2 regions of the Streptomyces sp. SCSIO ZS0520 genome follow, and region 1 is predicted to be linked to the other one. Evidence: riboswitches for the same ligand, from Rfam matches in the RefSeq annotation. Region 1 holds a riboswitch; the other holds the start of a gene.
What was found. Region 1 has a riboswitch for S-adenosylmethionine ahead of MID12_RS25670 (aminotransferase class V-fold PLP-dependent enzyme). Riboswitches for the same ligand answer to the same signal wherever they lie in the genome.

Region 1 (6,998 bases):
GCCACGCCCGAAGGGCCCCGTCCAGGACACGGACGGGGCCCTTCGGCGTACCCCGGGCTGGATAGGGTGGGGCCCGGACCTTCTCCGTCCGGATTTCGCGGTCCCACCCACACCCAGGAGCGGCAGATGAGCGCTGTGACCCCCGCTGGAGGCACCGACACGGCGGGCCGCTCCTGGCCCGAGGTACTGAACTCCCTGCTCTACGGGCAGGACCAGAGCGCGGACGCCACCGCCTGGGCGATGGACCGGATCATGCGCGGCGAGGCCACCGACGCGCAGATCGCCGGCTTCTCCGTCGCGCTGCGGGCCAAGGGCGAGACCGTGGAGGAACTCTCCGGCATGGTCCGCGGCATGTACGAGCACGCCAGGACCATCGAGGTGCCCGGGCCCACCGTGGACATCGTCGGCACCGGCGGCGACGGCTCCAACACCGTCAACATCTCCACCATGTCCTCGATCGTGGTGGCCGGCACCGGGGCGAAGGTCGTCAAGCACGGCAACCGCGCCTCCTCCTCCGCGAGCGGCGCCTCCGACGTACTGGAGAAGCTCGGCGTCAATCTGGAGCTGAGCCCCGAGCGGGTCGCCGAGGTCGCCGAGGAGGCCGGGATCACCTTCTGCTTCGCGGTCAGATTCCACCCCGGCCTGCGGCACGCGGGCGCGGCCCGCAAGGAGCTCGGCATCCGCACCACCTTCAACTTCCTCGGCCCGCTGACCAATCCGGCCCGGGTGAAGGCGCAGGCCACCGGCGTCGCGGACGCGCGGATGGCGCCGATCATGGCCGGGGTGCTGGCCGCCCGCGGCTCCTCCGCGCTGGTCTTCCGCGGCGACGACGGTCTCGACGAGCTCACCACCACGGCGACCTCCCGGGTCTGGGTGGTCCGGGACGGCGCGGTCGCCGAGGAGTCCTTCGACCCGCGCGAGGTCGGCATCGAGCTGGTGCCGGTCGAGGCGCTGCGCGGGGCCGACGCCTCCTACAACGCCGAGGTGGCCCGGCGCCTGATGGACGGCGAACGCGGCCCGGTCCGCGATGCCGTCCTGCTCAACTCGGCGGCGGCCCTCGCGGCGCTCTCACCGAGCACGGCGCCGCTGACCGAGCAGATCCGCGGCGGTCTCGACCGCGCCGCCGAGTCCATCGACTCCGGAGCGGCCCGCCGGGTCCTGGAGCGCTGGGTGCGGGTCAGCAACGCCTGAGCGGCGAGCGGCACGGCGGCGGGCGCGGTCCGGGTTCTCCCCGGGGCGCGCCCGCTTCCGTACGCACGCCTGCCTCCACCTGCCTCCGTACGCGCGCCCGCTTAGGGCCGCCCCCGGGCCTGCGCCCGCTTAGGCCCGCCCCGTACCGGTGTGGTCGAGGTCTCAGGAGCCCGGGATCCGGACGGACTTGCGTTCTTTCTGGGCGATGACCATACTTTTCGGCAGGTCATGAGTGACAGCGAACAGGCCCCGGCCCGCTGTCCGGCAACCCTCCGTCCGTGGCGGGGTGCCCCGGGTGAAGACCAGGCAGCAGACAGCAAGGTCTGCGGCAAGCGCGGACCCCTCGCTTCCAGGGGTCCTGGTCGTCGAGGAGAGCTTCTCGTGAGCAAGCGAATGATCTAGGGGTCGTCCGGACTTCCTCCGGGTGCACACCCCCTTTTCCCAGATCCAGGAATCAGGCCCCGTGCCCGCCGCAGCCCGGCCCGCCCCTCCTCCTTCTGCCTTCGCACCGCGCCGCCGCGATCTTCGCCCGCGCGGTGATCTCGCCTGCCTCACAAGGGAGTTCGCCATGTCCGCCGACACCGTCACCGCCGCCTGCCCCGCCTTCGACGCCGCCGACACCACCGCCCCGGTCACCTCCGTCGGCGAGCCCCTGCCCGTCCTCGGCAGCGAGGTCACCGTCCCGCTGGTCACCGGCGGAAACGTCGGCTACGCCGCCCTCGACTACGCCGCCAGCGCCCCCGCCCTCCAGCGCGTCTGGGACGATGTGGCCGCCTACGCCCCGTACTACGGCAGCGTGCACCGGGGCGCCGGATACCTCTCCCAGCTGTCCACCGAGCTCTTCGAGCAGGCGCGGGCCACCGTCACCGAGTTCCTCGGCTGCCGCCCGGACGACCAGCTGGTCTTCACCCGCTCCACCACCGACTCGCTCAACCTGCTCGCCGCCGCCCTGCCCGAGGGCTGCCACGTCTACGTCTTCGAGACCGAGCACCACGCCTCGCTGCTGCCCTGGACCGCGCACACCGTCCACTACCTCGACGCCCCGCGCTCCCCGGAGCAGGCCGTCGCCACCCTGCGCGAGGCCCTCGCCGCCCGGCCCGACCGGACTCCGGCCCTGGTCTGCGTCACCGGCGCCTCCAATGTCACCGGTGAACTGTGGCCGGTACGCGAACTGGCCGCCGTCGCCCACGAGTCCAACGCCCGGATCGTCCTCGACGCCGCCCAGCTCGCCCCGCACCACCCGGTGGACGTGGCCGCCCTGGACGTCGACTGGGTGGCCTTCTCCGGGCACAAGCTGTACGCCCCCTTCGGTTCCGGGGTGCTCGCCGGCCGCGCCGACTGGCTGCGCGCGGCCGAGCCCTACCTCGCGGGCGGCGGCGCCTCCCGCAAGGTCGCCCGCCGCGCCGACGGCGGCGTCGAGGTGGAGTGGCATCTGACCGCGGCCCGGCACGAGGCCGGCTCGCCCAATGTCATCGGCGCCTACGCCATCGCCTCCGCCTGCAAGGCGCTCACCGAGGCGGGCTTCGCGACCCTGGTGGCCCGCGAGAACCACCTGATCGACAAGGTCCGCACCGGGCTCGCGGACGTCCCCGAGGTGCGCGTGCTCTCCCTCTTCGGTGAGGCGGCGCCCCGGGTGGGCGTGCTCTCCTTCGTCGTCGAGGGCTGGAACAGCTCCCACTTCGCCGCCGCCCTCTCCGCCGAGTACGGCATCGGCGTACGCGACGGCCTCTTCTGCGCCCACCCCCTGCTGCGCACCCTGCTCGGCGCCGAGGACGAGGCCCCCGGCGAGTGCGGCGCCCCCGAGGCGGCCCCCGGCGAACGCGCCCTGAACGCGGTCCGGGTGAGCTTCGGCGCGGGCACCCCCGACGAGCACGTGGACCGCTTCGTGGACGCGGTACGGGAACTGGTCCGCGACGGCGCCCGCTGGAACTACCGCACGGAGGACGGCCGTTGCGTGCCGGACCGGGGCGCGGGGGACCGGGGCGCGGCGGCGACGGCGGAGGCCTGAGGGCGCGGCCGGGCCCGTACGGCTGCGGCCGGGCCCGTACGGCTGCGGCCGGGCTCAGGAGTCCAGGCCGATGGCGAAGGCCGCTTCCAGGTCGTGCTGGGAGTAGGTGCGGAAGGCGACGTGGGTGTCGGTGCCCTCGACGCCGGGGATCTTGCTGATCCGGCCGGGGATGACGTCCGCGAGGTCGTTGTGCGAGCGGACGCGGACCATGGCGATCAGGTCATAGGTGCCGGTGACCGAGAAGACCTCGCTGACGCTGTCCAGCGCGGCGATCGACTCGGCGATCTCCGGGATCCGGTCCACGCTGGTCTTGATGAGCACGATCGCGGTGATCACGGTGGCAGTTCTCCCTGGGGTGACCGGGCGGGGGCGGCTCTCACTCTAGAGGAGCGGTACCGGGCAGCCGCCCCTTCGCCCCCGCCTCCGCCTCGGGTGCGGGGCGGCCGTGACAGCGCAGCCAGGCGTAGGCGAAGCCGACCGAGAAGCCGATCAGATGGGCCAGATAGGCGACCCCGGGGCCCTGGCCGCCCCGGCCGAGCGCCAGCCACTGGAGGGTGACCCAGAAGGGCAGCACCACCCAGGCCGGGAAGCGCAGCGGCAGGAAGAGGAGGAAGGGGAAGAGGCTGGTGACCCGGGCCCGGGGGAAGAGGTAGAGGAAGGCGCCGAGTACGGCGGAGATCGCCCCGGAGGCGCCGACCAGGGGCTGCCCGGAACCCGAGTGGGCGAGGGCGTAGCCGAAGAGGGCGAGCGCGCCCGAGCCGAGGTAGAAGCCGAGGAAGTGCAGCCTGCCCAGCCGGGCCTCGGTCATCGCGCCGAAGACGTACAGGAAGAGCATGTTGCCCAGCAGGTGCAGCCAGCTGCCGTGCACGAAGAGGGCGGTCACGGGGGTGGCCAGGGCCCGGGCGGTGGGGGCGAAGAGCTCCGCGGGGACCACGCCCCAGCGGGCGAAGAAGGACTCCTGCGCGGTGGCGAGCCGCTCGCCGGTGCCGTAGCCGGGGTACAGGCCCGCGATCGGGCTGCACAGGAAGGCCAGGCAGCACAGGGCGATGAGCCCGTGGGTCACCGGGGCGCCGCTGTGCGGCACGGCCCGGCCGAGGCGGCTCACCCCCCGGCCCCTGCCCCCGTCATCCGTGTCCCCGCGGCCGCTGCCTCGATCGATCATGGACAGATCATGACGTACCGGGCGGGAAGCGCGCAGAGCGCCTCGCCGCCGTGGACGGCAGGGCGCCGGTCGAGCCGCAGGCCGTAGGCTTGGGGGCCACGCACCACCGGGCAGGGGCACCATGGAGAAGACCGCGCCGTCCGGAAAGACTCGTAGGAAGCGACAGGCACGATGACGGTCCCCCTGGCCACCGCCACCACCCGCTGGCGCTGCACGATGTGCGGCAACCTCACGCGCTTCGATGTCACGCGGTCCTCGAAGGTGGTGGAGTACGTGCACCTCGACCTGGCCGGTGAGCCCACGGTGGAGGAGCGCGAGGTGGTCAGTGAGACCATCGACTCGGTCCGCTGCCGCTGGTGCAACGCGGTGGACCGGATCGAACTCGTGGACAGGCCGGGCGCCGGCTCCTGACGGGGCCGCGCCCCCGCACCTTTGGGGTGACGCATGGTGGAGAGCGCAGGCGGGGAGCCGGCCGACGGCGCCGCTGAGATGCTCGACCGCCCGCTGCCCGAAGGGGTGCGGCGCCGGGTGGTGCAGCTCGTCTCGGACGGCTTCGGCACCCTGACGCCCGCCGAACTGCCCGCGCAGCTGCGGCAGTACGCGCGTTTCACGCCGAACCGGCGGGCCAAGTTCGCGGGCAACGCGATGGCCGCCGCCGTGGAGAGCGACACCGTCTTCCGGCAGCGGATCGCCGAGCGGCTGCGCGCCGCCGAACCGGAGCTGGCCGCCGCCCTGGACTCCGGGACCCCGCCGCCCGCCGCCGATCCGCTCGACGTCGCCGCGGCCGCCTATGTGCTGCGGCCCGCCGACTGGGCCAAGCTGGTCGCCGCCGCGGGCGAGGAGGCCCAGCGCGCGGACGCCGAGCGCGCCGACGAGCAGGCCAGGGCCGAGGTGGAGCGGCTGCGCGCGGAGCTGGCCGCCGCCCGCGGCCAGACCAAGGCCGAGACCGAGCGGCTGCGCGGCGAACTCGACAGCGCCCGGCGGGAGTCGGAGTCGCTGCACCGCAAGCTGCGGGCCGCGCTCAGCGATGTGAAGCGGGGCGAGGCGGCGCTGCGCAAGGCCGAGGCGGAGTTCGAGGCGGAGCGCGCCGAGGGGCAGGCCCAGCTGACGGCCGCGGAGAGCGAGTCCCGGCGGCTCAAGTCCCGGCTCGGCGAGGCGGAGGCCGCCCTGGAGGCCGCACGGCGGGCGGCGCGCGAGGGCCGCAGCATGGAGGACATGCGGATGCGCCTGCTCCTGGACACCGTGCTCGACGCCGCGCAGGGCCTCAGGCGGGAACTCGCCCTGCCCCCGGTCTCGGTGCGGCCCGCGGAGACCGTGGACGCCGTCGAGCCCGGCCGGATGACGCCGAAGGACATCGCCGCCCGTGCCCTGTCCGAGAACGACCCGGCGATCCTGGACCAGTTGCTGGCGCTGCCGCAGGCCCATCTGGTGGTCGACGGCTACAACGTCACCAAGACCGGCTATCCGCAGATGCCCCTCGACAAGCAGCGGCTGCGCCTGCTCGGCACCCTCTCGCAGCTCGCCGCCCAGACCGGCGCCGAGGTCACCTGCGTCTTCGACGGGGCCGAACTGGCCGCCCCGGTCCTGCTCGCACCGCCGCGCGGGGTCCGCGTCCTCTTCTCGAAGCCCGGGGTCACGGCCGACGAGCTGATCCGCCAGCTGGTGCGCGCCGAACCGCCGGGCCGCCCCGTGGTGGTGGTCTCCACCGACCGCGAGGTGGCCGACGGGGTGGCCAAGGCGGGGGCGCGGCCGGTCGCCTCCGCGGTGCTCCTGAAGCGCCTCTCACGGGCCTGAGCGGCGGCCCTGGACCGCCGGCCGCGAAGGCCAGTGGCGAACGCCGTCCGCAACTCCCTGTCGCGCGAGCGGACTTCCCGTCCCTCCGCCGCCCCGGTGGACCGGATTCCGCGCTCGTACGGCCCTGCCTCGCGCCCGGTTCGTACCCCTTCCTCAGGGTCTGCGCCCCGTACCCTCCGACGCCCCTAGGAAACATCTGTCCCAAGCGCAACCTCTGGGCCGGATGCCCCGATTGGCGGCTTCTCGGCGCGACGTAAAGTCAATCGGGCCTCACTGCTGGTGAGTTGTGGGCAAAGAATGCTGTCTGTGACCGATTTTTTTCCCGTGAGGATTTGAACTGATCACAGGAAGGTCACTAGGGTCGGGCCGAACCTTCGCTCGGGTGATCACTCACAAGGGGTGATTTGGCGAGGGGGCACCGCCGACCGTCCCCGGTAGGCGGCTCGAGGAAGAAGGAGCTCGCCTCCGTGGCGTCCCACCGTCGACCGAAGCAGACGAGCCGCACCCGTGTGACCGTGCTCACCGCGACCGCCGCCGCAGCCGTGGCGCTGACCTCCCAGGGCGGCGCGCAGGCCGCGCCGAAGTCTAATAAGGACCAGGTCAAGCAGAAGGTCGACAAGTTGTACGAGGAGGCCGAGCAGGCCACCGAGAAGTACAACGGTGCCAAGGAGAAGCAGCAGAAGCTCAACAAGGAGATCGACAATCTCCAGGACAAGGTCGCGCGCGGCCAGGACGAGCTGAACGACCTGCGGGACGGCCTCGGTTCGATGGCCAGCGCCCAGTACCGCTCGGGCGGCATCGACCCCTCCGTGCAGCTGTTCCTCGCCTCCGACCCGGACAGCT
Region 2 (6,998 bases), 1.7 Mb from region 1:
CGGCGGAGACGGACTCCACGGCCTTCTCGATGCCGCGCTTCAGCGCCATCGGGTTGGCACCCGCGGCGACGTTGCGCAGGCCCTCGCGGACCAGCGCCTGGGCGAGGACGGTCGCGGTCGTCGTGCCGTCACCGGCGACGTCGTCCGTCTTCTTCGCGACCTCCTTGACCAGCTCGGCGCCGATCTTCTCGTACGGGTCCTCGAGCTCGATCTCCTTGGCGATGGAGACACCATCGTTGGTGATCGTGGGGGCGCCCCACTTCTTCTCGAGGACGACGTTGCGACCCTTGGGGCCGAGGGTCACCTTGACGGCGTCGGCGAGCTGGTTCATGCCGCGCTCGAGGCCGCGCCGTGCCTCCTCGTCGAACGCGATGATCTTGGCCATGTGAAGTGGTCCTCCCGGACGGGGTCTCCCCCGGTCGACCCCCGGGGAAGGGTGGATACTTCGGACCGCGCTGGCGCCCGCGACGGACGGCCCACATCCTGGCGGTTCCTTGCCCCACCCGGCTGCGGGCCTCACCGACCCGGTCCTGCTTTTGTCACTCTCACCTTCAGAGTGCTAACGCCAATGATTAGCACTCTGACCCTCCGAGTGCAAGGCGCACGGCCCCGGCCCGCGGCCGACTCGGCCCCCCGGAAGCACCCCGGCGCGGACGGCGGGCGGGCAACACAGGAGGAGGGCCCGCACCCTGACGGGCGCGGACCCTCCACAGGTCCTACGTGATGTCGCTCGATGTCGCTGTGTCGGCGCCTCAGCCGGCCGCGAGACGGACCATGTCCGCCTGCGGGCCCTTCTGGCCCTGCGAGATCTCGAACTCGACTCGCTGACCCTCTTCCAGGGTGCGGTAGCCGTCCATCTGAATCGCGCTGTAGTGGACGAAAACATCCGCACCACCGTCGACCGCGATGAAGCCGTAGCCCTTCTCCGCGTTGAACCACTTGACGGTGCCCTGAGCCATGCCTAACTCCCCTATTACTGGCCCTTGCGCAAGCCCGCACTTCGCGGACCCGGGTCAGACCTCGCCCCCGAATCCCGGGTGCGTAACGCGCCGACCGCGGCTGAATGTATCCGCCCAACTGCCCTGTGCAACAGGGCAATCGGACGAGAAATATCGGGACCGCCGAACGGAAAAGGAAGGAGAAATGCCCGACTTCAGGGCAAGCCGGGCCTGACAAAAGGGGGCCAACGCGGCAAAGGGCGAGGCCATGTTGACCACTTCTTGCTACCTCACCGGCGAGAACACATATGCACGTGGCACAAACGAGAGACGCGGTTCCCCAACTCTACTCCTTTCAACCCTGCAGAATTGCCCCCTCCGCTTTTGCTCGCGGAGGGGGCAATCGGCAGTAAAGGATCACGCGGGGGCGCTACGGGGGTCCGCGGCGCCCGGCAGGCGGCTCAGCAGCCGCCCGCCACCGCGGGAATGATCGAGACGCCGGCGCCGTCGGGGGTCGCGGTCTCCAGGCCCTGCTCGAAGCGGACGTCGTCGTCGTTCACGTAGACGTTGACGAAGCGGCGCAGCTTGCCCTCGTCGTCCAGGACGCGGGCGGCGATGCCGGCGTGGTTGCGCTCCAGGTCGGCGATGACCTCGGAGAGGGTGGCGCCCTCGGCGGCGACCTCGGCCTGCCCGCCGGTGTAGGTGCGCAGGATGGTGGGGATGCGGACGTTCACGCTCATGGGATCGGGCCTTTCTGCGATGTGCCGTCGGGTCGTCAGTGGGCCAGGCCCGCGTCGCGGAACGCGTCCAGGCTCGGGCGGATGGTGGCCGTGGGCCCGGTGGTCGGCGCGACCGCGTCGAGGGTCTTCAGTCCGTCGCCGGTGTTGAGGACGACGGTGCTGAGGGCGGGGTCGAGCAGCCCCGCCTCGATGAGCTTGCGCGTGACGCCGACGGTGACCCCGCCCGCGGTCTCGGCGAAGATCCCCTCGGTGCGCGCGAGCAGCTTGATGGCGTCGACGATCTGCTCGTCGTCCACGTCCTCCACGGCGCCGCCGGTGCGCCGGGCGATGTCGAGCACGTACGGGCCGTCGGCCGGGTTGCCGATGGCCAGCGACTTGGCGATGGTGTCCGGCTTCTGCGGGCGGACCACGTCGTGGCCGCCCTTGAAGGCCACCGAGACCGGCGAGCAGCCCTCGGCCTGGGCACCGAAGATCTTGTACGGCCGGTCCTCGACGAGCCCGAGCGCGATCAGCTCCTGCAGCCCCTTGTCGATCTTGGTGAGCTGGGAGCCGGAGGCGATCGGCACCACGATCTGGTCGGGCAGCCGCCAGCCGAGCTGCTCGCAGATCTCGTACGCCAGGGTCTTGGAGCCCTCGCCGTAGTACGGGCGCAGATTGACGTTGACGAAGCCCCAGCCCTCGCCGAGCGGGTCGCCGATGAGTTCGGAGCAGAAGCGGTTGACGTCGTCGTAGTTGCCCTCGATGCCGACCAGCTCGCCGCCGTAGACCGCGGCCATGACGACCTTGCCCTGCTCCAGGTCGTGCGGGATGAACACGCAGGAGCGGAAGCCGGCCCGGGCGGCGGCGGCGCCGACGGCCCCCGCGAGGTTGCCGGTGGAGGAGCAGGACAGGGTGGTGAAGCCGAAGGCGCGGGCGGCCTCGACGGCGATGGCGACGACGCGGTCCTTGAAGGAGTGCGTCGGGTTGCCGGAGTCGTCCTTGACGTAGAGGCCGCCGGTGACGCCGAGTTCGCGGGCGAGGTTGTCGGCCTTGACGAGCTTGGTGAAGCCCGGGTTCAGGCTGGGCTTCCCGGCGACGTCCGCGGGGACGGGCAGCAGGGGGGCGTAGCGCCAGATGCTGTTCGGGCCGGCCTCGATGCGGGCGCGCAGGGCCTCGGGGTCCCCGGCGGGCAGGTCGTAGGCGATCTCCAGCGGGCCGAAACAGCTCTCGCAGGCGAAGATCGGCCCGAGCGGGAAGCGTTCCTTGCACTCGCGGCAGGACAGCGCGGCGGCCGGTCCGAGATCGACGGTGGGGGTGGTGGCGACAGTCTGCGCAGCCATGGTGGCGAGGCCCTCTCTCCTCATCTTCCTCGCGACGCGTTTCGCCACGAGACGGAATTGGCACCTTCCCGAGCCGGTGGCCTCGGTCCCGTGCGGTGCACGGAGGCGAGCCGCCGCTTGCGCGGCAGGACCGGCTGGAGGGTTGCCGGGGCTTCAACGGGCCGTATCCCTCTGCCCCTCTGGATGAGCGGTATGGCTCCAGGGGCCGATCGGAACCCGGCCCTGGGCGTTTGTGGACGGTGACCCCCGACATGCGATGGTCATCCGCGTTGTTCAAGACTGTAACCGAAGGCCAGGACAGTTGAGACAGTCGTCCGAACCCCGAGATGAAAGTCACCATGCCCACCCGTCGGCGGCCCAGGGCCGCGGCCGGACGGGCCAGAACGCCGCCCCAGGTGTGTGCGGCACGGCAATGAGGGGGCACGCAACGGTGCTCGATGAGGTCGAGACGTGGCTGGCCAGGCGCTCCTGGTCGGTGTCCGAGCGTCCGCTGTCCCGGCTGACCGCGGCCAAGCGCGCCCCGGGCGCCCGGGTCAGCGTGGTGCTGCCCGCGCTCAACGAGGAGGAGACGGTCGGCGAGATCGTCTCGGTGATCCGGCGGGAGCTGATGCGGCCCGCGGCCCCGCTCGTCGACGAACTCGTGGTGATCGACTCCGGCTCCACCGACGCCACCGGCAAGGTGGCCGCCGAGGCGGGCGCCCGGGTGGTGCACCGCGACGAGATCCTGCCCCGGCTGCCCGCGCTGCCCGGCAAGGGCGAGGTGCTGTGGCGCTCCCTCCTGGTGACCGAGGGCGACATCGTCTGCTTCGTCGACGCCGACCTGCGGGACTTCTCCGCGGACTTCGTCACCGGCATCGTCGGCCCGCTGCTGACCGACCCGGACGTGCAGTTCGTGAAGGCGATGTACGACCGCCCCTTCACCGGCCCGGACGGCGCGGTCGGCACGGACGGCACGGACGGCGGGAGCGCCGCGCCGCAGGGCGGCCGGGTCACCGAGCTGATGGCGCGCCCGCTGCTGAACATGCACTGGCCGCGGCTGGCCGGTTTCGTGCAGCCGCTCGGCGGCGAGTACGCGGTCCGCAGGCCGCTGCTCGAACAGCTGCCCTTCCCGGTCGGGTACGGGGTGGAGCTGGGCCTCCTGGTGGACGCCCTGCACACGGTGGGCCTGGACGCGCTGGCGCAGGTCGACGTCGGGGTGCGCCGCCACCGCCACCAGGACGGGCAGGCCCTCGGCCGGATGGCCGCCGCGATCTACCGCACCGCCCAACTGCGCCTGGCCCGCGGTCAGTTGCTGCGCCCGGAGCTGACCCAGTTCGTCCGCGGCGAGGAGGGCTTCGAGCCGCGTACGTACCAGGTGGACACCGAGGAGCGCCCGCCGATGTGCACGGTGGCGGAGTACGCCGCGCGCCGGGTGGCCTGAACCCGCCGGGCCGGGGCGCGGCGGCCGGGGTGCACGGGGGCGCCCGGTGGTCCGGCGGGGCGCACGGCGGTACTCCGCCTGCCCCCGCCCGACGTTTGCCTGTCACATGGCGCGGCTAGGTTCGGCACATGTCTTCCACCCAGGGTGCCCAGGTCCTCGTCGCCTCCAACCGCGGCCCGGTCTCGTATGTGACGGGGGCGGACGGCTCGCTCACCGCCCGGCGCGGCGGCGGCGGTCTCGTCTCCGGCCTCTCGGCGATCGGACCGGACACCGACGCGGTGTGGGTCTGCGCGGCGCTCTCCGAGGACGACCGGGAGGCGGTGCGGCGCAGCGGCGGGCGCCTGGACCCGGCCGACACCGGTGGACAGAGCGTCCGGATGCTGGACATCGCGCCGCAGGTGCACACCGAGGCGTACAACGGCATCGCCAACTCGGTGCTCTGGTTCGTGCACCACATGCTCTACCAGACCCCGCTGGAGCCGGTCTTCGACGAGGACTTCCGCACCCAGTGGGCCTCCTACGAGGCGTACAACCAGTCCTTCGCCGAGGCGCTCGCCGCCGAGGCGGCCGAGGGCGCGGCGGTGCTGATCCAGGACTACCACCTGACCCTGGCCCCCGGGATGCTCCGCGCGCTCCGCCCCGACCTGCGGATCGGGCACTTCTCGCACACCCCCTGGGCGCCGGTGGACTACTTCCGGATACTGCCCGACGACATCGCCGAGAAGGTGCTGCGCGGGATCCTCGGCGCCGACCGCGCCGCCTTCCTGACCCGGCGCTGGGCGGACGCCTTCGAGGAGTGCGCCGAGCGCGTGCTCGGCGGCACCGGCAACACCCGGATCGGGGTGCACGGGCTCGGCGCCGACGCGGAGTTCCTGCGCGAGCGGGCGCACCGCCCGGACGTGGACGAACGCCTCGCCGCGCTGCGCGAGCAGATCGGCGGCACCGACCGCAGGACCATCGTGCGCGTGGACCGCACCGAGCTGTCCAAGAACATCGTGCGCGGGCTGCTCGCCTACCGGCACCTGCTCACCGCCCGCCCCGAGTGGCGCGAGCGCGTGGTCCACCTCGCCTTCGCCTACCCCTCCCGCCAGGACCTCGCCGTCTACCGCGACTACACCGACGAGGTGGCCAGGGTCGCCGCCGACATCAACGCCGAGTTCGGCACCCCGACCTGGACCCCGGTCGTGCTGCACGTCAAGGACGACTTCTCCCGCTCGCTCGCCGCCTACCGGCTCGCGGACGTCGCCCTGGTCAACCCGGTGCGGGACGGCATGAACCTGGTCGCCAAGGAGGTCCCGGTGCTCGCCGAGCAGGGCTGCGCCCTGGTGCTCTCCCGGGAGGCCGGCGCCTACGAGGAGCTGGGCGAGGACGCGCTCACCGTGAACCCCTACGACGTCATCGCCACCGCCGAGGCCCTGCACGAGGCGCTGAGCCTGCCGGAGGCGGACCGCGTGGCGCGCGCCGAGCGCCTGGCCGCCGCGGCGACGGCGCTGCCGCCCAAGGAGTGGTTCCTGGCACAGCTCGGGGAGTTGCGGGGCTGAGGCGGGCGCGGCGGCGGGCCGCTGGGTCAGCGGCAGCGGGGTCAGCGGCAGCGGGGTCAGCGGCAGCGGGGTCAGCGGCGCCGGGGCCCGCGGGGCGGCGTCAGCGGGTGCCCCAGGCGTAGGTCTGCTTGCGCAGCTTGAGGTAGACGAAGCTCTCGGTGGTGCGGACCCCGGGCAGGGTGCGGATCCGCTTGGTGATCATTTCGAGCAGGTGCTCGTCGTCGTGGCAGATGACCTCGGCGAGCAGGTCGAAGGAGCCCGCGGTGATGACCACGTAGGCGACCTCGTCCAGGGCGCTGAGCGCGTCGGCGACCGGTTCGAGGTCGCCCTCGACGGTGATGCCGACCATCGCCTGCCGCATCAGGCCGACGGTGAGCGGGTCGGTCACGGCGACGATCTGCATGACGCCCTGCTCCTGGAGCTTCTGCACGCGCTGGCGCACCGCCGCCTCGGAGAGCCCCACCGACTTCCCGATGGCCGCGTACGGGCGGCGCCCGTCCTCCTGGAGCTGTTCGATGATCGCCAGGGACAGGGCGTCCAGCGCGGGCGCGCCGCTCGTCCCACTCGTCTTCTTCGGGTCACGTGCCACGCCCGCCACTCTGCCCCAGCCCCCGCCCTCGCGCAAGCACGGACAACTCGATCCGCACCAGCAGGACTTCACGGCGACCGATTCACTTGCCAGTCGGCTGGATGTATACGGAAAGCGCAGCATGGGCGGAGAGGTGTCGGCGGTACGAGGACACCCGCCCCGACCGCCTTCCGGCCAGGAGGAACGCCGCCGGCGACCCGACCGTACCCGGAGCGCCCCCACCCCCACCGGAGACGTCACCCACTCCGACCCCGCCCCCGCGGCGGGAAAATTCCCCCGCCGGGCAAATCGGTCAGCGTACGGTTCCCGCACCCGCGACCGAGGCATCGAGCCCTGGCATGCGGAGGCAGATTCCCGCGCCCGCCTCCGATCGGCAGATCAACTTCCCTGACAGGCAAGCCGATCCAAGGGCATCCGAGCCGAGCGGAGCCCGCCGCCCACAGCCCCGGAT

Region 2: linked by a shared signal. The riboswitch ahead of thrC (threonine synthase) and the one ahead of MID12_RS25670 (aminotransferase class V-fold PLP-dependent enzyme) in region 1 are both predicted to bind S-adenosylmethionine.

Annotation. Positions count from the first base shown of each region.
Region 1 is NZ_CP092644.1:6,360,062-6,367,059, forward strand. Features, by position in the region: gene trpD (anthranilate phosphoribosyltransferase) at 127-1,191, shown strand; SAM riboswitch class IV at 1,416-1,532, shown strand; gene MID12_RS25670 (aminotransferase class V-fold PLP-dependent enzyme) at 1,760-3,199, shown strand; gene MID12_RS25675 (Lrp/AsnC family transcriptional regulator) at 3,254-3,535, opposite strand; gene MID12_RS25680 (rhomboid family intramembrane serine protease) at 3,576-4,361, opposite strand; gene MID12_RS25685 (hypothetical protein) at 4,533-4,772, shown strand; gene MID12_RS25690 (NYN domain-containing protein) at 4,806-6,155, shown strand; gene MID12_RS25695 (NlpC/P60 family protein) at 6,623-6,998, shown strand, end outside.
Region 2 is NZ_CP092644.1:4,655,796-4,662,793, reverse strand. Features, by position in the region: gene groL (chaperonin GroEL) at 1-385, opposite strand, end outside; gene MID12_RS18395 (cold-shock protein) at 753-959, opposite strand; gene MID12_RS18390 (MoaD/ThiS family protein) at 1,400-1,678, opposite strand; gene thrC (threonine synthase) at 1,714-2,997, opposite strand; SAM riboswitch class I at 3,015-3,187, opposite strand; gene MID12_RS18380 (glucosyl-3-phosphoglycerate synthase) at 3,428-4,417, shown strand; gene MID12_RS18375 (trehalose-6-phosphate synthase) at 4,546-5,958, shown strand; gene MID12_RS18370 (Lrp/AsnC family transcriptional regulator) at 6,059-6,547, opposite strand.